3 regions of the Rhizobium sp. WSM1328 genome follow, and region 1 is predicted to be linked to each of the others. Evidence: predicted binding sites of a transcription regulator. Region 1 holds the regulator's gene; each other region holds the start of a gene.
What was found. Region 1 encodes LexA, which represses DNA repair genes until DNA is damaged. Its sites were predicted from a motif close to TGTTCNNNNTGTGTTCNG; they were not measured.
Positions count from the first base shown of each region.

Region 2: a site for LexA is predicted at 3,126-3,143, ahead of AC2444_RS06930 (DUF5680 domain-containing protein). Genes of this name have one in related genera too.
Region 3: a site for LexA is predicted at 5,559-5,576, ahead of AC2444_RS15045 (putative DNA modification/repair radical SAM protein). Genes of this name have one in related genera too.

Region 1 is NZ_CM172788.1:1,771,069-1,778,416, forward strand. Features, by position in the region: partial or broken gene AC2444_RS09140 (ComEC/Rec2 family competence protein) at 1-959, shown strand, start outside; gene lexA (transcriptional repressor LexA) at 940-1,659, opposite strand; gene AC2444_RS09150 (VOC family protein) at 1,858-2,754, shown strand; gene kdsA (3-deoxy-8-phosphooctulonate synthase) at 2,751-3,596, shown strand; gene eno (phosphopyruvate hydratase) at 3,734-5,008, shown strand; gene AC2444_RS09165 (FtsB family cell division protein) at 5,146-5,466, shown strand; gene pdhA (pyruvate dehydrogenase (acetyl-transferring) E1 component subunit alpha) at 5,612-6,658, shown strand; gene AC2444_RS09175 (pyruvate dehydrogenase complex E1 component subunit beta) at 6,674-7,348, shown strand, end outside.
Region 2 is NZ_CM172788.1:1,357,273-1,364,620, reverse strand. Features, by position in the region: gene dnaE (DNA polymerase III subunit alpha) at 1-2,889, opposite strand, end outside; gene AC2444_RS06930 (DUF5680 domain-containing protein) at 3,394-3,858, shown strand; gene AC2444_RS06925 (ABC transporter ATP-binding protein) at 4,132-4,815, opposite strand; gene AC2444_RS06920 (lipoprotein-releasing ABC transporter permease subunit) at 4,830-6,134, opposite strand; gene proS (proline--tRNA ligase) at 6,150-7,348, opposite strand, start outside.
Region 3 is NZ_CM172788.1:2,956,890-2,964,237, reverse strand. Features, by position in the region: gene AC2444_RS15070 (sigma-54-dependent transcriptional regulator) at 1-260, opposite strand, end outside; gene AC2444_RS15065 (sensor histidine kinase) at 265-2,133, opposite strand; gene AC2444_RS15060 (dicarboxylate/amino acid:cation symporter) at 2,358-3,692, shown strand; gene AC2444_RS15055 (glycosyltransferase family 4 protein) at 3,766-4,824, opposite strand; gene greA (transcription elongation factor GreA) at 4,852-5,328, opposite strand; gene AC2444_RS15045 (putative DNA modification/repair radical SAM protein) at 5,582-6,814, shown strand; gene AC2444_RS15040 (UdgX family uracil-DNA binding protein) at 6,814-7,348, shown strand, end outside.

The DNA of each region.
Region 1 (7,348 bases):
GCCTGACCGCCTACGGCCTGCCGGCAAACCTCGCGACGATGCCGATCATCTCCTTCATCGTCATGCCGGCCGGCTTGCTGGCGATGCTGCTCATGCCTTTCGGTCTGGATGTTTTGCCCTGGAAGGTCGTCGGATTCGGCCTCGATCTGGTGATCGCGGTCGCAAAGACGGTGTCCGGCTGGGATGGCAATATCGACGTCGGCCGCTTGCCCGCCTGGTATTTCGCGGTCGCCGTGGCAGGCTTTCTGCTGCTGACGCTGCTCCGCACCCGGCTGCGCCATATCGGCACATCAATCATCGCGGTCGCAACGCTCATCCTGTTGCTTCTACCGGTTCCCCGGCCGCCGGATCTGGTGATTTCGGAGGATGGCAGTCTCGTCGCGGTGGTCGAAGCGGCAGCAATGGCTTCCAACCGTGAAAGACCACCGGATTTCATCTTCGACCAGTGGCAGAGAGCCCTGGTCCTGCCGAGACATGATCCGCCGAAGATGCTGGATGGTCCTGCTATCCCGCAGGTAGGAGAAGACCGCCGCGTCAAGCTTTCCCGCGATCAGCAGAACGAAGCGAGGACAGCGATGCGGGCGGCCGCAGCGGCCGGTGAAGCAAACCGCTTTTCCTGCGTCAAGAGGGCCTGGTGCGCATCAAGGCTTGGCAATGGTCGTGTGGTTGCTGTCATCGACAATGCCGCCTATCTCGGCCCGGCATGCGACGCGGCCGATATCATCGTGACGTCGGTCCGCCTGCGTTTCAACAGCTGCCGCTCAGGTGCGACGCTCTTCACCGGCGAGACGCTGCGCAGGACCGGATCCATCGAGTTGCGCTTCGCGGACGCCGGCCTGGAGGTGGCAACCGCATTTGACGCATTGTCGCGACCATGGATGCGCCATCGCGCCTTTGACTGGCGCAGCAACAGCTTTACCGAATCCGGCCTAACCGATGTCAGTGATAGCGGCGAATGAGGCCGACGAGTTTGCCCTGCACCTTAACACGGTCTGGTCCGAAAATCCGGGTCTCGTAAGCCGGGTTGGCCGCTTCCAGTGCGATCGAGGCGCCCTTGCGGCGGAAGCGCTTGAGTGTCGCTTCTTCGTCATCGACGAGTGCAACAACAATGTCGCCAGGACTTGCGGTGCTGCCATTGCGGATGATCACGGTGTCGCCGTCGAAGATGCCGGCGTCGATCATCGAATCGCCCTTGACCTCCAGGGCATAATGTTCACCGGAACCGAGCATGTCGGCCGGAACGGCGATGTCGTGGGTGTTGTTCTGGATCGCCGAGATCGGCACACCGGCGGCGATTCTGCCCATGACCGGCACGGAAACCGAGTTGCCGTTGTCGGCGACGGGTTTTGCGGGAGCAGGGGCGGCGACCGGCTGAGGTTTGCCCAGGCTGCCTTCGATGACGCTCGGCGAAAAGCCGCGCCGCGGCTGGATGCTGGGGCTGTAGGCCTCCGGAAGCTTGATGACCTCGAGCGCACGGGCGCGGTTCGGTAGGCGGCGAATGAAGCCTCTCTCCTCGAGCGCCGTAATCAGGCGATGAATCCCGGACTTCGAGGCGAGGTCCAGAGCATCCTTCATTTCGTCGAAAGATGGCGGAACGCCGGATTCCTTCATGCGCTCATGAATGAAAAGGAGAAGCTCCTGTTGTTTGCGCGTGAGCATCGACGTTGTGACCTCGTGATTGAAACAAATCCAGAACAGACACTATATGTTCCATATGTGTTCCGCAAGTAGCTAAATTTCCGTAAAACTTGGCGCCAACTCGTTGAGATTTTTATTTTCATTCGCCGGATTGGCACAGAAGTCTTGCGTTGAGGGAAGCGCTGTCGCACATCTCTTGCCGTGTCAGGGAGGGATATCATGAACGAGCACTCCGCCAAACCGCACCCGCTGGATCATGTCGTGCTGCCGGTCGTCAATATCGATCTGGCGCGCGAGAGGCTCGGCAAGCTCGGCTTCACCGTTGCCCCCGATGCGCGCCATCCCTTCGGAACGGAGAATGCCTGCGTCTTCTTTGCTGACAAGACCTATCTGGAGCCGCTCGGGATTGCGAGCGTCGAGGAGAGCGAGGCGTCGGCGCGCCAAGGCAATGTCTTCACCGCCCGCAATCAGGCTTTCCGCTTCCGCTGCGGCGCGGAGGGGCTTTCGGGGCTGGCTTTTGGCAGCAAGGATGCCGGCATCGATCATCAGAATTTCGTCGGTAACGGATCGAGCGCCGGCGAGATGCTGCAGTTCACCCGGCCGATGACGATGCCGGACGGTTCTGAGACGATTGCCGGCTTCAAGCTGGCTTTTGCCGGCGATCTGCGCGCGCCTGATCTCCTGCTATTTACCGTCGAGCGCGTCAATCCGCTGCCGGCCGACCGCGCCGTGCTGGAGACGCATGCCAATGGCGTCACCGGCATAGTCGAGATAGCGCTTTGCGCGCCTGATGCTGCCGCCTTCGCTGCCTTCGTCAGCCTCGCCGTGGTGCAATCGGCAGTCGAGAAAACCGGTTTCGGCGTCAATATCCCGGCGTCGAATGCCAAAATCAGCCTGATGACGGCGGAAGGGTTGGAGGCCTATTTCGACATCGTCGGCTCATCCGCAGATCGTGGCCTGCGCGGCCGGGCAATCCTCTTCGCTGTCGCCGATCTTGCCGTGACAGAAGCGCATTTGGCTGCTAACGGGGTGACATACGCGCGCAAGAACAATCGCATTCTGGTGAAGCCCGCGCCCGGGCAGGGCACGCTCTTCGCCTTCGAGGAAACACGATGAGCACTGATACGAATTCCGAAGTCAGGATCGGCGAAGGCCAAGGCCAGGTCAGCTTTTCCAATACCGGCCGCCTGTCGCTGATTGCCGGTCCCTGCCAGATGGAGAGCCGCGACCACGCCTTCATGGTCGCCGGCACGCTGAAGGAGCTTTGCGGCAAGCTCGGCATCGGCCTCGTTTACAAGAGCTCCTTCGACAAGGCGAACCGCACCTCGCTGTCGGCCGAACGCGGTATCGGGATTGAAAAAGGCATGGAGGTCTTTGCCGACCTCAAAAAGGAGTTCGGCTTTCCCGTCCTGACCGACGTTCATACCGCCGAGCAATGCGCGGAGGTGGCAAAGGTCGTCGACGTCCTGCAGATCCCGGCCTTCCTCTGCCGCCAGACCGACCTTCTCATCGCCGCCGCCAAGACCGGCCGCGTCGTCAATGTCAAGAAGGGCCAGTTCCTCGCTCCCTGGGATATGAAGAATGTTCTGAAGAAGCTCAACGCCAGCGGCAATCCGAACGTGCTGCTTTGCGAGCGCGGCGCCTCCTTTGGTTACAATACGCTGGTTTCCGACATGCGCTCGCTGCCGATCATGGCGGCGATGGGTGCGCCCGTTGTCTTCGATGCGACCCATTCCGTAGCGCAGCCGGGCGGGCAGGGCGATTCCTCCGGCGGTCAGCGGGAATTCGTAGAAACCCTGGCGCGGGCAGCAGTGGCTGCCGGTATTGCCGGCGTCTTCGTCGAAACCCATCAGGACCCCGACAATGCCCCTTCCGACGGCCCGAACATGGTCTATCTCAAGGACATGCCGCGGCTTCTCGAAAAGCTGCTCGCCTTCGATGCGGTCGCCAAGGCTTGACGTTCAACAGTCTGACATGATCGTGCTATAGGCCACATCCGAACGCTGGTCCGAAGGCTATTGCAGCATTGTAATTTGCACGCCTTCGACTAAGACAGGTTTCGAACCATTTATCACCCACCGAGCAGGAAGAACCCATGACTGCAATCACCGATATCATCGCCCGCGAGATTCTCGATAGCCGTGGCAACCCCACCGTCGAAGTCGATGTCTATCTCGAAGATGGCAGCATGGGCCGCGCGGCCGTTCCCTCGGGCGCCTCGACGGGCGCGCATGAGGCGGTCGAACTGCGTGACGGCGGCAAGCGCTACCTGGGCAAGGGCGTCGAAAAGGCGGTCGAAGCCGCCAACACCGAGATCTTCGACGCGATCGGCGGCATCGACGCCGAAAACCAGATCCAGATCGACAACATCATGATCGAGCTGGACGGCACGCCGAACAAGTCGCGTCTCGGCGCCAACGCCATCCTTGGCGTGTCGCTCGCCGTCGCCAAGGCTGCCGCCCAGGCGTCCGGCCTGCCGCTCTACCGCTATGTCGGCGGTGCTTCCGCCAGCCTGCTGCCAGTGCCGATGATGAACATCATCAATGGTGGTGCCCATGCCGACAACCCGATCGATTTCCAGGAATTCATGATCCTGCCGGTCGGCGCCGATTCGATCGCCGAAGCCGTGCGCATGGGTTCGGAAGTCTTCCATACGCTGCGCAAGGAACTTGCCGCACAGGGCCATAACACCAATGTCGGCGATGAAGGCGGTTTCGCACCGGGCCTGAAGAGCGCGCCGGAAGCTCTCGACTTCATCATGAAGTCGATCGAGAAAGCCGGCTACAAGCCGGGCGACGACATGTGCCTCGGCCTCGACTGCGCCTCGACGGAATTCTTCAAGGACGGCAAATACGTTCTCGAAGGGGAAGGCCGCACGCTGGAATCGGGCGCCATGGCCGAATATCTGGCCGAACTCGCCGCCAAGTATCCGATCATCTCGATCGAGGACGGCATGGCCGAAGACGACTGGGATGGCTGGAAGACGCTGACCGACCTAGCCGGCAAGAAGACCCAGCTCGTCGGCGATGATCTCTTCGTCACCAACTCCGCCCGTCTTCGCGACGGTATCCGCATGGGCGTCGCCAACTCGATCCTCGTCAAGGTCAACCAGATCGGCACGCTGACGGAGACGCTTGATGCCGTCAACACGGCGCACAAGGCGGCCTATACCGCCGTCATGTCCCACCGCTCCGGCGAGACCGAAGATTCGACCATCGCCGATCTCGCGGTCGCCACCAACTGCGGTCAGATCAAGACCGGCTCGCTGTCGCGCTCCGACCGTCTTGCCAAGTACAATCAGCTGATCCGTATCGAAGAGGGCCTCGGCCCGCAGGCCCAGTATGCCGGCCGCTCGATCGTTCGCGGCTGATCGGATCTGATTTTCAACGGCTTGACCCGCGCCTTCCCGGCGCGGGTTTTTTGTTGCCCGTTTTTTAGAGTCAACGAACGGTTAATCTCTGCACGTTAGATTGAACGAATTGGTAATGCGTTCAAGAGCATGCGTGTATGTGGACAAAGCATCATAAGAAGAGAAAGATCGGTCGCTTCGTCATTCCGGCCATGACGGTCGCCTTCCTCTCCTATTTCGGTTATCATTGCATCCATGGCGATTACGGCCTGCGCGCAACGGAGACGTTCGAGCATCAGCGTGTCGCGCGTGAAAAAGAGCTTGCGATCTTGAAGGCGAAGCGCGAACATCTGGAAAATCAGGTCGCGCTCTTGAGTGACGGGTCGCTCGATAAGGATATGTTGGACGAAAAAGCGCGTTATCAGCTCAACATGTCGCGCGCCGACGAGATCGTCGTATTCAATCATTATTCCAATTAACCGGAAACAGGTTAATTGGAATTTTCAATGTTTTTCCAATAATTTAGCACCGAATACGAGCCATGCAATTATGGCATTGCTGTGCTCATATTTCTTCCCTATGGTACGCGCCACCAAGAAACGACAAACCCATAGGGAGGGTTGAATGGCGCCGCGAAAGACCGCGACCGTTTCCAGCCGCAAAACTGCAGCAAAACCGGCAGCCAAAGCATCGAATGGAGGCCCGGTAGCCGACTTCGATCGCAATGAAGAGCTGAAGGCCTATCGCGAGATGCTGCTGATCCGCCGCTTCGAGGAGAAGGCCGGCCAGCTTTACGGCATGGGGTTCATCGGCGGCTTTTGTCACCTCTACATCGGTCAGGAAGCTGTCGTCGTCGGCATGCAGATGGCGCAGAAGGATGGCGACCAGGTCATCACCGCCTATCGCGACCACGGTCATATGCTGGCAACCGGCATGGAAGCGCGTGGCGTCATGGCGGAACTGACCGGGCGCCGCAGCGGCTATTCCCACGGCAAGGGCGGCTCGATGCACATGTTCTCGAAAGAGAAGCATTTCTACGGCGGTCACGGCATCGTCGGTGCCCAGGTCTCGCTCGGAACGGGTCTTGCCTTCGCAAACCGCTACCGCGGCAATGACAATGTCTCCATCGCCTATTTCGGCGACGGCGCTGCCAACCAGGGCCAGGTCTACGAGAGCTTCAACATGGCTGCTCTCTGGAAGCTGCCGATCGTCTACATCGTCGAGAACAACCGTTACGCCATGGGCACCTCGACTGCCCGCGCCACCGCGCAGTCGAATTACTCGCTTCGCGGATCCGGTTTCGGCATCCCCGGCATTCAGGTCGATGGCATGGACGTCCGCGCCGTCAAGGCGGCCGCCGACGAGGCGCTCGAGCATTGCCGTTCCGGCAAGGGTCCGATCATTCTCGAAATGCTGACCTATCGTTATCGCGGTCACTCGATGTCCGACCCGGCGAAGTATCGCTCCAAGGACGAAGTGCAGAAGATGCGCTCCGAGCATGACCCGATCGAACAGGTCAAGGCACGCCTCGTCGAAAAGGGCTGGGCTTCCGAAGACGATCTGAAGGCGATCGACAAGGATGTTCGCGACATCGTCGCCGATAGCGCCGATTTCGCCCAGGCCGATCCGGAGCCGGATGCATCCGAGCTCTATACCGACATTCTGCTCTAATCGGGGAGGGAACCCATGCCTATCGATATCCTCATGCCCGCCCTCTCTCCGACCATGGAAGAAGGCACACTGTCCAAATGGCTGAAGCAGGAAGGTGACAAGGTCACCTCCGGCGACGTGATTGCCGAAATCGAAACCGACAAGGCGACGATGGAAGTCGAAGCCGTTGACGAAGGCGTCATCGGCAAGCTTCTGGTTCCTGCCGGAACCGAAGGCGTCAAGGTGAACGCCAAGATCGCCGTTCTCCTGCAGGACGGTGAATCCGCATCCGACATGTCTGCGTCCGCTCCGGCAGCAGCGCCGGCTGCTGCACCGCAGGCCGCGCAGGAGGAAAAGCCGGCTGCCGCAACTCCGGCATCCGCACCCGTTCCCGCCGAGCCGAAAGCCCAGGTGCAGAACGATCCGGAAATCCCGGCCGGCACCGAAATGGTGTCGACGACCGTGCGCGAAGCGCTTCGTGACGCCATGGCCGAGGAAATGCGCACCGACGAAAACGTCTTCGTCATGGGCGAGGAAGTCGCCGAATATCAGGGCGCCTACAAGGTCACGCAGGGCCTGCTGCAGGAATTCGGCCCCCGCCGCGTCGTCGATACGCCGATCACCGAGCATGGCTTTGCCGGCGTCGGCGTCGGTGCAGCCATGGCCGGCCTTCGCCCGATCGTCGAGTTCATGACCTTCAACTTCGCCATG
Region 2 (7,348 bases), 410 kb from region 1:
CCGCTCGGAGGGGAGCCAGGGCGAGAACGGCGGCAGGGAGATCTTCTCAGGCCCCGACGTCAGCGTGCTGCCGAAAATGTCCGACTGGCCGCTCAGCTTGTTCTCCTGGGCACGCTGGGCATAACCGAGAACACGGTCGAGGCCGGCTGCCAGCTGGGCGCGGTCCATGTCGAAACAATCGAAGGCGCCGGCATAGATCAGGCTTTCGAGCACGCGACGATTGACCTGACGCGGATCGATGCGCAGGCAGAAATCCTCAATGCTGGCAAAGGGCTTGTCGCCGCGCACCTCGACGATATGGTCGACGGCGGATTCGCCGACACCCTTGAGGGCGGCGAGCGCGTAATAGATGCGGTTGTCGCCGGTCTCGAAATGGCGGAAGGAGCTCTGCACCGAGGGTGCGATCACCTCGATGCCGAGGCGCTTGGCATCCTGGCGGAAATCATTGACTTTTTCGGTGTTGGACATGTCGAGCGTCATCGAAGCGGCGAGGAATTCGACCGGGTAATGCGCCTTCATGTAGGCCGTCTGGTAGGAGACGATGGCATAGGCGGCGGCATGCGACTTGTTGAAGCCGTAATTGGCGAACTTCGCCAGCAGTTCGAAGATATTGTCGGCCTGCGGCTTCGATACGCCATTCCTAACGGCGCCAACGACGAAGCGTTCGCGCTGCTGGTCCATCTCAGCCTTGATCTTCTTACCCATGGCGCGACGCAGAAGGTCGGCTTCCCCCAGCGAATAGCCTGATAGTACCTGGGCGATCTGCATCACCTGTTCCTGATAAACGATGACGCCCTGGGTTTCCTTGAGCAGGTGGTCGATCATCGGATGGATCGATTCCAGCTCTTCGTCGCCGTGCTTGCGGGCATTGTAGGTCGGGATGTTCTCCATCGGGCCGGGACGATAGAGCGCCACCAGCGCGATGATGTCCTCGATGCAGTCCGGCTTCATGCCGATCAGCGCCTTGCGCATGCCGGCACTTTCCACCTGGAACACGCCGACCGTCTCGCCGCGCGACAGCATCTCGTAGGTCTTCTTGTCGTCGAGAGGAATGGCCGCGAGATCAACCTTGACGCCGAGCTTGGCGACGAAATCGACGGCGACCTTCAGCACCGTCAGCGTCTTCAGGCCGAGGAAGTCGAATTTGACCAAGCCCGCCTGCTCGACCCATTTCATGTTGAACTGGGTGACCGGCATATCGGAGCGCGGATCGCGATACATCGGCACCAGCTTGGAAAGCGGCCGGTCGCCGATGACGATACCGGCGGCGTGAGTCGAGGCGTGGCGGTAAAGCCCCTCGATCTTCTGGGCGATATCGAGCAGGCGCGCGACAACAGGTTCCTTCGCCGCCTCCTCCTGCAGCTTCGGCTCCTCCTCGATCGCTTTGGACAGCGGCGTCGGATTAGCCGGGTTGTTCGGTACGAGTTTGCAGATCTTGTCGACCTGGCCATAGGGCATTTCCAGCACACGGCCGACGTCACGAAGGGCGGCGCGCGCCTGCAGCGAACCGAAAGTGATGATCTGCGCCACCTGCTCGCGGCCATACTTGGCCTGGACGTAGCGGATCACCTCTTCGCGGCGGTCCTGGCAGAAATCGATGTCGAAGTCCGGCATCGAGACGCGTTCCGGATTGAGGAAGCGCTCGAATAGCAGCGAAAAACGCAAGGGATCGACGTCGGTGATCGTCAAGGCATAGGCGACCAGCGACCCGGCGCCCGAACCACGGCCGGGACCGACCGGAATGTCATGCTGCTTGGCCCATTTGATGAAGTCGGCAACGATCAGGAAGTAACCGGGAAACCGCATGCGCTCGATGACGCTAAGCTCGAAATCCAGCCGTTCGCGATAGTCCTTTTCCTCGTAACCCGCCGACATGCCGAGCGTTGCAAGCCGCATGTCCAGCCCTTCGACCGCCTGGCGGCGCAGCTCGCTCGCCTCGGCGCGTTCGGCCTCCTCGGCATCGTCGGTCGCACCGGTGAAGCGTGGCAGGATCGGCTTTCTGGTCTTCAGCACGAAGGAGCAGCGCGTGGCGATCTCGATCGTATTTTCCAGCGCTTCCGGCAGGTCGGCGAAGAGCTTGACCATCTCGGCCCGGCTCTTCAGATAGTGATCCGGCGTCAGGCGAAAGCGGCTGTCGTCGGAGACGATGGCGTTGTGCGCGACCGCCATTAGCGCATCATGCGCGTCGTAATCGTCGCGGGTCGGAAAGAAGGCCTCGTTGGTCGCAACCAGCGGCAGGTCGTGGGCATAGGCGAGCCCGATAATCTTCTGCTCGTGCCGCTTGTCATAGGTGCCGTGCCGCTGCAGCTCGACATAGAGCCTGTCGCCGAAGAGACGCTTCAGCGTGAGCAGCCGGGCTTCCGCCTGAGCGGGATGGCCTTCCTTGATGGCCACGTCGACCGGCCCGGTCAGCGCGCCGGTCAATGCGATCAGCCCTTCCGTGCCTGCCTCCTCCAGCCAGGAGGCACTGATATGAACGGCCTGGTTGCTTTCGCCGCCGAGATAGGCCCGACTGACGAGATCGACCAGCCGTTCGTAACCGGCATCCGTCGCAGCGAGAAGAACGATCGCCGGCAGCTTGACCAGGGCCTGCTGGCCGCCGCGCTTTTCCGTTTCCAACCCGTCTCCCATGTCGATCGAGACCTGGCAGCCGATAATCGGCTGCAGGCCTTCCTCCATCGCCTTCTGGGAGAATTCGAGGGCGACGAACAGATTGTTGGTGTCGGTAATTGCAATCGCCGGCTGGCTGTCGCCGGTCGCCTTATAGAGGATCTTCTTCAGCGGCAGAGCGCCCTCGAGAAGCGAATAGGCGGAATGGACCCTCAGGTGGATGAAACCCGGCGTACCGCCGATCGCCTCACCCGTTGAACCCTTTGCCGTATCCGCCATGACATGCCTTCCCAATCACCCGAATGAATCGGACGCATTGTCGGCATAGAGGGCGATGATGTCCAGAAGAAGTCCCGCGTCCGGACCGCATGATTGCCATGCGGTCCCCTGAAAACTTTAGAGCGCCATGACGATGAGCGAGAAGCTGGCAACGAACATTGCGATGGAGGTGAATGCTGCGATATCACGGATCATGTCAGTCATCGGGCTCTCCTTTACTCGTTATGTTTTCAATTTGTTCCATGTATGTTCTATTGTCAACAGGAATCTTTTCCTCCTTTCTTGTGTTTGAAGATCCCAGGAAATAGGCGACGAATCGGCTAGAGGGCCGGCGATCGAGGTGATCGGCAGCAGCCTTGCCCTTTCCCGATCCGCCGCTGATCGGTCATGGTGCTCAGGCGGCAGCCCTCCTCAGAGCGACTCCACTACTCCCGGCCTATGTTCACTTTCTGTTCTTTACATGCCAGGGATTATTTGCCAACATCGGGCCGAGAGGAGAATGACATGCTCGATATTGCGATGCTGAACGAATTCATCGTGGAGGCGAAGGCTACGACCTATGTGGGCGGCGGCGCGGCGCGCGCGCCCTGCCGGCCGAGCTCCCACGATATCGGTTACGAACGCGGCGACTGGCGCTATCTCGACAGCTATTTCGGCGGCACGGATTTCGCCGGACAGGAAGTGGTGTGGCTTGCCGACGAGCCCGTCTGGGCGATGAATTATTTTGGCTGCGTCATTGCGCCTGATCTCATCGACGGCGCAGCAGCCGGGACGGTGATCAAGACAGCACTTTCGGCGATGTATCGAGAGGGGCGGTTTCTTGGCGGAATGGAATTCGACCATCCGCTCGGCCGCTATATCGACCGCAGCGAAGGCAGCTGCGAGCGGTTCAGCGGCAGTGAATGCATCATGGTCGATGGCCAGAAGGCCTATATGCTCGACTACCGCGGCGGACTGGTTATCCCCTGATCGTGGCCCACTGCTGTCCTGTTAAGTGCATAATGTCCCGCCAGGAGGTCGGCGAGATCAGCCACTCGTCCGGCTGCCGCCACCTTTCTCCCCGTAAACGGGGCGAAGAGGATATGCCGCGACCCTTCAGTTCCTCGCCAATCTCTCGCATGGCACGTCCCCTCGCCCCATTTACGGGGTCCGAAAGACGGGGCGAGGCCAGTGGCTCGACCCCGGTAGGTTAGTTCTGAGGGGCAATCATCGGCGTCAACCTGACAGCCATGGACCGCAGTCTCAGAAATCGACGATCTTGCCGTCAGAGATCGTCACACGCCGATCCATGCGGCGGGCGAGCTCGTGGTTATGGGTAGCGATAAGGGCAGCAAGGCCCGACTGGCGCACCAGCGCTTCCAGCGCCTCGAACACGTAGCTTGCCGTTTCCGGGTCGAGATTGCCGGTCGGCTCGTCGGCAAGAAGCAGGGTCGGCGCATTGGCGACGGCACGGGCAATCGCAACGCGCTGCTGCTCGCCGCCGGAAAGCTCGCCGGGGCGATGCGAGCCACGATGGCCGATGCGCATGTAGTCGAGAAGCTGGCCGGCCCGCTCTCCGGCTTCCTTCCAGGAAAGCCCGGCGATCAGCTGCGGCATCATGATATTTTCGAGTGCCGAAAATTCCGGCAGCAGGTGGTGGAACTGGTAGACGAAGCCGATTTCGCTGCGGCGGATGGCGGTGCGTTTCTCATCGCTCAAGCCGTCGCAGGCATGGCCGTTGATGTTGACTTCACCGCCGTCCGGATGCTCCAGCAGGCCGGCGATATGCAGCAGTGTCGACTTGCCGGTGCCGGAAGGGGCGACGAGAGCGACAGTCTCCCCTTTCGATATCGAAAAATCTGCGCCCTTCAGGATCGAGAGCAGCGTATCGCCCTGCCCGTAATGGCGCTCGACGCCGGTAAGCTTGAGAACGACGTTGCGTTTCATGAAGGCGGCATTCCTTATTCGTAGCGCAGGGCCTGCACCGGATCGAGCCTGGAGGCACGCCAGGCCGGGAAGATGGTCGCGATGAAGGAGAGCGTCAGCGCCATGGCAACGATCGAGATCGTTTCGCTGAGATCCATCTCGGCGGGCAGCTGGCTGAGGAAATAGACCTGCGGATTGAAGAGCACGGTGCCTGAAATCCAGGAGAAGAACTGGCGGACGGATTCGATGTTGACGCAGACGAGAACGCCGAGCAGCACACCGGCAACGGTGCCGACGATGCCGATCGCCGCGCCGGTCATGAAGAAGATGCGCATGATTGCGCCGGCGCTGGCACCCATGGTGCGCAGGATGGCGATATCGCTGCCCTTGTCCTTCACCAGCATGATGAGGCCGGAGATGATGTTCAGCGCCGCGACGAGCACGATCAGCGTCAGGATCATGAACATGACGTTGCGCTCGACCTGCAGCGCCGAGAAGAAGGTCTGGTTGCGCTGGCGCCAGTCGGTGATGGCGATCTGGCGGCCGGCCGCCTCCTCCACCTTGGGCCGCAGATTGTCGATATCGTCAGGGTGATCGACGAACAGCTCGATCGACTGCACCAGTCCCTCGGCATTGAAATAGAGCTGCGCTTCCTCGAGCGGCATGAAGATGATCGAGGAGTCATATTCCGACATGCCGATCTCGAAGAGGCCGGAGATCTTGTAGGATTTGATGCGAGGGCTGACGCCCATCGGCGTAATGTCGCCATCCGGTGACGTCAGCGTAATGAGGTCGCCGACGCGCAGACCGAGCTGATCGGCCATGCGGGTGCCGATCAGCACACCCTGGCCGGAGGCATAACCCACCATGTCGCCTGATTTGATGTTGTCAGAGATCGTCTTAAGCTTGGTCAGGTCCTCGGCGCGGGCGCCGCGCACCAGAGCGCCGGTGCTGCCGCCGGCCTGGGCCGAAGCGAGCACCTGACCTTCCACCAAGGGGAGCGCCATCTTGACGCCCGGCACCGCGGCGAGCTTGCTGCTGAGGACAGGATAATCGGTGAAGGGGCCGTCGACCGGCTGGACGATCATGTGGCCGTTAATGCCGAGGATGCGCGAGACGAGCTCGGTTCGGAAGCCGTTCATGACGGCCATGACGATGATCAGTGTCGCAACGCCCAGCATGATGCCGACGAAGGAGAAGCCGGCGATCACCGAGATGAAGGCCTCCTTGCGACGGGCGCGCAGATAACGCCACGCCACGAGGCGTTCGAAGGTGGAAAATGGCTTGCCAGCCGGACCCAAGCCGGATTTTGAACTCCGGTCCACTGCTGCGTCTGCCATTTCGCCTCCGTTTCCTTAAGCCACGAACCGGTTGATCGCCGCTTCGATGGTCATCGTTTCGCGGGCGCCGGTCTTGCGGTCCTTCACTTCAACTTCGCCGTTGGCGACCGCGCGCGGGCCGGCGATGATCTGGACGGGCACACCGATCAGGTCGGCGGTCGCGAATTTCGTACCGGCCCGATCATCGGTATCGTCGTAGAGCACATCCTTGCCGGCCTTGGTCAGCGCGGCATAGATCAGCTCGCAAGTATCGTCACAGGCCTGATCGCCCGCCTTCATGTTGATCACAACGATATCGAAGGGAGCGACCGATGCCGGCCAGATGATTCCGTTGTCGTCATGCGATGCTTCGATGATGGCGGGAACAAGGCGTGTCGGGCCGATACCGTAGGAACCCATGTGAACGAAGTGTTCCTTGCCATCAGGTCCCTGCACTTTCGCACCCATCGGCTCGGAATATTTCGTGCCGAAATAGAAGATATGGCCGACCTCGATGCCACGCGCCGACAGGCGGTCGCCTTCCGGAACGGCGTTGAAGGCCGCCTCGTCGTGCATTTCCGAGGTCGCAGCATAGAGCGAGGTCCATTTGTCGAAGATCGCCTGCAGGCCCTCGACACTGTCGAAATCCGTGTGTGCACCAGGAATATCGAAATCGACGAAATCCTTGTGGCAGAAGACTTCGGATTCGCCGGTGTCAGCGAGGATGATGAACTCATGGCTGAGCTTGCCGCCGATCGGGCCGGTGTCGGCGCGCATCGGAATGGCGCGCAGGCCGAGCCGGTCGAACGTGCGCAGGTAGGCGGCGAACATCTTGTTATAGGAATGCTCCGCCCCTTCGCGCGTCAGGTCGAAGGAATAGGCATCCTTCATCATGAATTCGCGCGAGCGCATGGTGCCGAAGCGCGGGCGGATCTCGTCGCGGAACTTCAGCTGGATGTGATAGAGATTGAGCGGCAGGTCCTTATAGGATTTGACGGAAGAGCGGAAAATATCCGTCACCATCTCTTCATTGGTGGGACCATAGAGCATCGGCCGATCCTGGCGGTCCTTGATGCGCAGCATCTCCTTGCCGTAGGCGTCGTAGCGGCCGCTTTCCTGCCAGAGTTCGGCCGATTGCAGGGTCGGCATCGACAGCTCGATGGCGCCGGCGCGGTTCTGCTCGTCGCGGATAATGGCGTTGACCTTGTCGAGCACGCGCTTGCCGAGCGGCAGCC
Region 3 (7,348 bases), 1.2 Mb from region 1:
TCGCCGTGGCCGGTCATCAGGATCACCGGCAAGTCGACATCCATACCTTGCAGCGTGGCGAAGAGTTGCAGTCCGTCGATCTCCGGCATGCGGATATCGGTGACGACGGGGCCGGCAAAGTCCGCCGGCAGGTCCGCCAGCGCGGCTTTCGCACCGTCATAGGCGGATACGGAAAATCCGGCGAGTTCGAGCGTCTGCGCGGTGGCACGGCGTAGATCCTTGTCGTCGTCGATCAGCGCAACGGGCATCAGTGTGTCCATGACCTCAAGCCTTCCTCAGCTGAACGATGAACCGGGTTCCACCGCTGTCGCTTGCAACCTCCATCCGGCCGCCATAGTCGCCGACGATATCCTTTGAGATGACGAGGCCAAGGCCGAGGCCGCTTTCCTTCGAGGTGTTGAATGGCGTGAACAAGCCTTTGCGGATCTCCGGCGGAATGCCGGGGCCGTTGTCGGCGACCGTCACCGTTACCATCCCCGCATCGGTTGATGTTCTGATCTCGACGCGACCCTCTCCGGCCTTCGGTGCCACCGCCTCCAGGGCATTCTGAAGCAGGTTGATGAGCACCTGCTCGAGGCGGATCCGGTTTCCCATCACCTGCAGTTCGTCGGGCGGCAGGTCGATGTCGAGCGTATCCATGCGGCCGGCAAACCGGCTGCGCAACAACATCACCGCCCCCTCGATGACGTCCTTCAATCCGGTTGGTTCGGCGCTGCCCCGGCCTTTGCGGGCAAAGGTCTTCAGCTCCTCGGTGATCGAACCTATGCGCTCCGTGAGCGCCGCGATGCTTTCGAGATTTTCGCCGGCAGGCGCCGTCTGGCCGCGATCGAGGAAGGTGCGGGCATTATCGGCATAGGCACGGATGGTCGCCACCGGCTGGTTGATCTCATGGGCAACGCCGGCGGCCACCTGACCCAGGATGGCCAACCGGTTGGCCTGCACCAGATCCTGTTGCACCGCCTGCAATTTCTGCTCCGTGCTCTTGTGGCCGATGATTTCAGCCTGCAGCCGATCCCGCGCCTGGCTGAGATCCAGTGTGCGCTCGCTCACACGCCGTTCCAGTTCCTCCCGCGCTTGCTGTTCTCGAGAGATCCGCAGGGTGATCGCATGGCGGCGGCGCAACAGGAAGGCTGCTCCGGCCAGCAGCGGCAGGAGTATGAGCAATGCCAGCATGCGGGATTCGCGAATTCCCGCATCGACGGATGGCCCGAGCGCCACGAGATGCTGCAACTGCCATCCAGTTGCGGGAACCGGCATCCCGACATCGAGAAACCTGGTTTTCCCTGCATCGCCGGGCATGACGATCTTAACGACATCAAGGCTGTCGCCGAGGTTCCTGATGGGGTCGAGCGGTAGAGGCTGAAGCGGCGCAGCGCCGAATTGAAGGCTTTCGCGGATCGCTGTCAGCCGGTCTTCGGCGATCCGGCCGATCGTCATGAACCGCCATGACGGAAGACTGGTTATGAGGACAATGCCGCGCTCGTCAACGACGTAGGACGGGGTCCCCGAGGCGTTCCAATCCGCCTCGACATCGTCGAATTCGACCTTGACTACAACGACACCCAGCAAGCCGTTGCTGCCCGAAATCCGCTGGGAGATATAGAGACCCGGTTTCTTGCTGACCGTGCCTAGCGCAAAGTGCTCGGCCTGTCCTCGTTCGACGGCCCCCTGAAAATACTCCCGGAAGCGGTAATCATTGCCGACGAAGCTCGTCGGTTCGCGCCAGTTGCTGGCCGAAACCGCCATGCCGTCCTTGTCGATGACATAGATGACGGCGGCCTTGGTGCCCGTTGCCAGCATTTCCAGCTTCTGACTGAGTCGGTCGAACGTGCCGACATCGCTACCTGCCAGTGCCGCGGCGATTGCGGTATCTTGCGACAGCACGAAGGGAAGCGCCCGGTATTTTTCAAGAACCGTGCGCAGCAACGCCGCATTCAGCCTCGCATCCATGCGGGCCTGTTCCTCGAGGGCGGCCTCCGCCCGGTGCCGGCCGATCTCGCCGCTGGTCCACAGGCTTGCGACGACAGCGACGAGGGCGAGCGCGGCATAGGCCCACCACATCCGGCGGATGCGGTGTTGCACGGGTAGGGAAGGCCACAATTTCTGCGACACGGACATGGCGGATCTGTGCATTTTTCTGCACGAAACGCAAATGGATTTGTGCGGATTTCCGCATTTTTTAATTAGTTATCAGCAGTCCTGTAAATTTTTCCTTAATAAATTCAACATGTTGGGTGGTGGCGTAAAACTGGCACGCCGATTGCGAAGGAGGTGGCAACAACGGCTGAGCTGTTGGACTTGAAGCGAACGGCTCGGGAGGCCGGAGTGTGTTCCGGACGAGCCATTAGGAGGACATCATGATCGCAGCACCACTCGATGCAGTCGCAGACAGCAAGGGCAAGAAGCCCTTTTATAGCCATCTTTACGTTCAGGTTCTCGCGGCTATCGCCGCGGGTATCCTTCTCGGCCATTTCTATCCTGAATTCGGCACCCAGCTGAAGCCGCTCGGCGATGCCTTTATCAAGCTCGTCAAGATGATCATCGCCCCCGTCATCTTCCTGACGGTTGCGACCGGCATTGCCGGCATGAGCGACCTGCAGAAGGTCGGCCGCGTCGCCGGTAAGGCGATGCTCTACTTCCTGACATTCTCGACATTGGCGCTCATCATTGGCCTGATCGTCGCCAATGTCGTCCAGCCCGGCGCCGGCATGAACATCGATCCTGCCTCGCTGGATCCGGCCGCCGTCGCCGGCTACGCTGCAAAGGCGCATGAGCAGAGCATCGTCGGTTTCCTGACCAACATCATCCCGACGACGATCGTCGGCGCCTTTGCCGATGGCGATATTCTGCAGGTGCTGTTCTTCTCGGTGCTCTTCGGCATCGCGCTCGCCATGGTCGGCGAAAAGAGCGAACCGGTCGTCAATTTCCTCAATGCCCTGACGGCGCCCGTGTTCAAGCTCGTCGCCATCCTGATGAAGGCTGCCCCGATCGGTGCCTTCGGCGCCATGGCATTCACCATCGGCAAGTACGGCGTCGGATCGATTGCCAATCTCGCCATGCTGATCGGCACCTTCTACCTCACCTCTCTGCTCTTCGTCCTCGTAGTCCTTGGTGCTGTTGCCCGTTACAACGGCTTCTCGATCGTGGCGCTGCTGCGCTACATCAAGGAAGAACTGCTGCTGGTCCTCGGCACCTCGTCTTCGGAGGCAGCACTTCCGGGGCTGATGAACAAGATGGAAAAGGCCGGCTGCAAGCGCTCGGTCGTCGGCCTCGTCATTCCGACAGGCTATTCCTTTAACCTCGACGGCACCAACATCTACATGACGCTGGCGGCCCTGTTCATTGCCCAGGCAACCGGCATCCATCTCTCCTGGGGTGATCAGATCCTGCTGCTCTTGGTGGCGATGCTGAGCTCCAAGGGTGCCGCAGGCATCACCGGCGCCGGCTTCATCACGCTTGCCGCGACGCTCTCCGTCGTTCCCTCCGTGCCGGTCGCCGGCATGGCGCTCATCCTCGGCATCGACCGATTCATGTCGGAATGCCGGGCGCTGACCAACCTCGTCGGCAATGCCGTGGCGACGATCGTCGTGGCACGTTGGGAAAATGAGCTGGATACGGCGCAGCTTGCTGCGGCGCTGGGCGGCCAGACTGGCGAGAGTGCTCCCGCTGCCGGGCTTCAGCCGGCTGAATAACTGACCGAACTGTCCGCAGTCCTAAAATTCTTGCAACGGCCCGTCATCCAACGGGCCGTTTCTCTTTTCTACCTCAGCTGCGATTGTCGCCGAGAAGGCTGTTGTAAATGGCGCCGATCGCGCTCGCTTCCTTCTCCAGCGCGAAATTCGCTCTGACATGCCGCAGCGCATTCTCGCCATGGGCGAGCGCCAGCGCGGGATCTGCGATATAGGGCGCGATTGCCCGCGTCAGCGCCTCGCCATCGCCGGCGGCGACGACCGAACCCGTCTCGCCCGTGACGAGGAGCTCGGCATAGGCACCCGCATCCGATGCCACCACCGCGGTGCGCGAGGCCATGGCTTCGAGCGGCGTCAGGCCGAAGCCTTCATTGCGGGAAGGGGCGACGTAAAGCGTCAGGCGGCGATACCAGACCTTGATGTCAGGCACTTCGCCGAGGAAGAGGATACGGTCGCTGAGCCCGGCGGCCGCGACATCCGCCTTAAGTTTGTCGCCAAATGCTGTGTGTTCGGCCGTCACCCGGCCGGAGACGATCGCCGTCCACTCAGTATGCTGCGGCAGCAGATCGACCATCGCCCTGACGAAAAGATCGGTGCCTTTCTGATGGCGCACACGGCCGAAGCAGCCGACGAGATGGCGGCCGGGCAGGCCGGTGGCGGCGATGCCGTCCTCTGCAGTTTCCGGCGGATGGAACAGGGCAAGGTCGACTCCGTGCTGGATCACCGTGTGCGGCACCTCGAGGAACGAGCCGGATCGATCGCTGGTCGCGATGACAGCGTCCATGCGACGGATCAGCCATTTCGTATAGGCGGTGTGCCGGCGTTGCGCGGCCGAGGTGAAGAGAAGCTTCAGCGGCATGCGCAACAGATGGCGCAGCAGGATGCCGACAGCCATCTCGTTGTTGCGGCGAGCGTGCCAGACACGCTGGCGCCGGCGCGCCGGTGGGCGCCAGAGGCCGAGGAGCTGCCGTCCCTTAAGTTTCGGCAGGCCGTCCGGCAGGCCGGGGCCGAGTGTCGCGATCTTGATACCGAGCCGGATCTGGCATGGGATGAGCTGAACGATAGTTGACGTGACGCCGGAGAGCCGGCGCTTGAAATTGGGCGCAATGATCTCGACGTCACGGATATCAGGCAAGGGAGGGGTCTCGCGGCTGGCGGGCGATCAGCCCCAGGAAACCTGGAGGATTTCGTAGGCCTTGGAGCCACCCGGCGCATTGACCTCGATGGAATCGCCGACTTCCTTTCCGATCAGCGCGCGGGCGATCGGCGAGGAGATGGAGATGCGGCCGGCCTTGACGTCGGCTTCCTGGTCGCCGACGATCTGATAGGTCTTTTCTTCGTCGGTGTCCTCGTCGATGAGCTTCACCTTGGCGCCGAACTTGATCTTGTCGCCCGACATCTTGGTGAGGTCGATGACCTCGGCGCGCGCCGTCAAGTCTTCCAGCTCACTGATGCGGCCTTCATTATGGCTCTGGGCTTCCTTGGCGGCGTGGTATTCGGCGTTTTCGGAAAGGTCGCCATGGGCACGGGCTTCGGCGATCGCCTCGATGATTCGGGGACGCTCCTCCTGCTGACGCCAGCGCAGCTCTTCCTGCAGCTTGACGAAACCGCCCGGTGTCATCGGTACCTTTTCAACCATTTTTCTGTCCTTCAATCCTTGTATCCGCATAATCAGCGGCGAACACAAAAGAAAACAGGTCCCGAAGGGGAGCTTCGGAACCGTGCCACAATCTTAGTCGGACGCTTATAGCAGATCGCCAAGCCCGATTTCCAGAAAATTCGCATGAAAGAAACGCGGCCTGCTCCAACAGCCGGTGATGCAGCTTGAAAATGGGCAGAAATCGGATCGCTCCGATTGACTTCAGGCGCAGGAACATATAGTGAACATACTAATGAAGAAGTCGCTAACAGAACGCTTGGCCATCCTTTCCGATGCCGCGAAATATGACGCTTCCTGCGCTTCCAGCGGCACGGTGAAACGTGATTCCCGCGCAAGTGGCGGGCTCGGTTCGACCGAGGGATCCGGCATCTGTCATGCCTATGCCCCGGACGGGCGGTGCATTTCGCTTTTGAAAATACTGCTGACCAATTTCTGCATCTACGACTGCGCCTATTGCGTCAATCGCTCGTCGAGCAATGTCGAACGGGCGCGCTTTACGCCCGAGGAGGTCATCTGGCTGACGCTGGAATTCTATCGCCGCAACTATATCGAGGGCCTGTTCCTTTCCTCCGGCATTATCCGTTCGTCCGATTACACAATGGAAGAGATGGTTCGCATCGTCCGCGAACTGCGTGTGACGCATAACTTCCGCGGCTATATCCATCTGAAGTCGATCCCTGAAGCATCGCCGCGTCTGATCGAGGAAGCGGGGCTTCATGCCGACAGGCTGTCGCTGAATATCGAGCTGCCGACCGATCACGGCATCACCCGTTTCGCGCCGGAAAAGAAGCCTGCCAATATCCGGCGATCGATGGGGGATCTGAGGCTGAAGATCGAGGCCGCCGGCGAACCGACGCTGCAGACGAAGAAGCGTCAGCGTTTCGTGCCGGCCGGCCAGAGCACACAGATGATCGTCGGCGCCGATGGTGCGAACGATGCGACGATCCTTGCGACCAGTGGCCGGCTTTACAGCAGCTACGGGCTGAGGCGCGTCTACTATTCCGCCTTCAGCCCGATCCCGGACTCGTCGAAAAACCTGCCGCTGATCAAGCCGCCGCTGATGCGGGAACACCGGCTCTACCAGGCTGACTGGCTCTATCGATTCTACGGTTTCGGCATCGACGAGATCACCGCGAACCAGGCGGATGGCATGCTTGATCTCACCCTCGACCCCAAACTTGCCTGGGCGCTCGCCAACCGGGCCGAGTTCCCCGTCGATATCAACAAGGCCGAGCGTGAACGGTTGCTGCGTGTGCCCGGCCTCGGCACCAAGACAGTCAAAGCGATCGTTTCGGCCCGTCGTTTTCGCCGCCTTCGGTTGGACGATCTTTCGCGGCTCGGCATTTCGATCAAGAAAGTCCAATCCTTCATCTCGGCGGACGGCTGGTCGCCGCGGCGATTGATCGAGCGCCCCGACCTTCGCGCCATGTTCGAACCGAAACCCGAACAATTGTCGTTGCTGTGATGCGCCGGGTCGTGCTTTCAGGACGCGGGGAGCTTGCCGAATGGCGTGACGCCGCGCGCGCTTTCGCGGCTGCCGGCATCCTGCCGGAAGAGATCGAGTGGCGCGAAAAACGCGCTGAGCCGGGTTTTGCGTTTCAACACGACGCCATGCCGCCTCCGTCTGCCGCAGCACGCAAGCCGATGACGGTGCCGCCCGCCTTCCTCGAGCTCGCGGAGACAGTTCTCTGCCATTCCGACCCGGCGCGCTTTTCCCTGCTTTACCGGCTGCTCTGGCGGCTGCAGCTGGACCGGCAACTGCTTGAAGTGGCCTCCGACGAGGATGTCGCCCGTGCCAGGCTGATGGCGAAAAACGTTCGACGCGACGCGCACAAGATGACGGCCTTCGTCCGCTTCAAGGAGGTTGGTGCGGTGTCGGCGGGCCGTCGAAAATTCCTCGCCTGGTTCGAGCCAGATCACCATATCGTCGGGCGCACAGCGCCCTTCTTCCAACGGCGCTTCACCGACATGGACTGGCTGATCGCGACGCCCAAGGGAT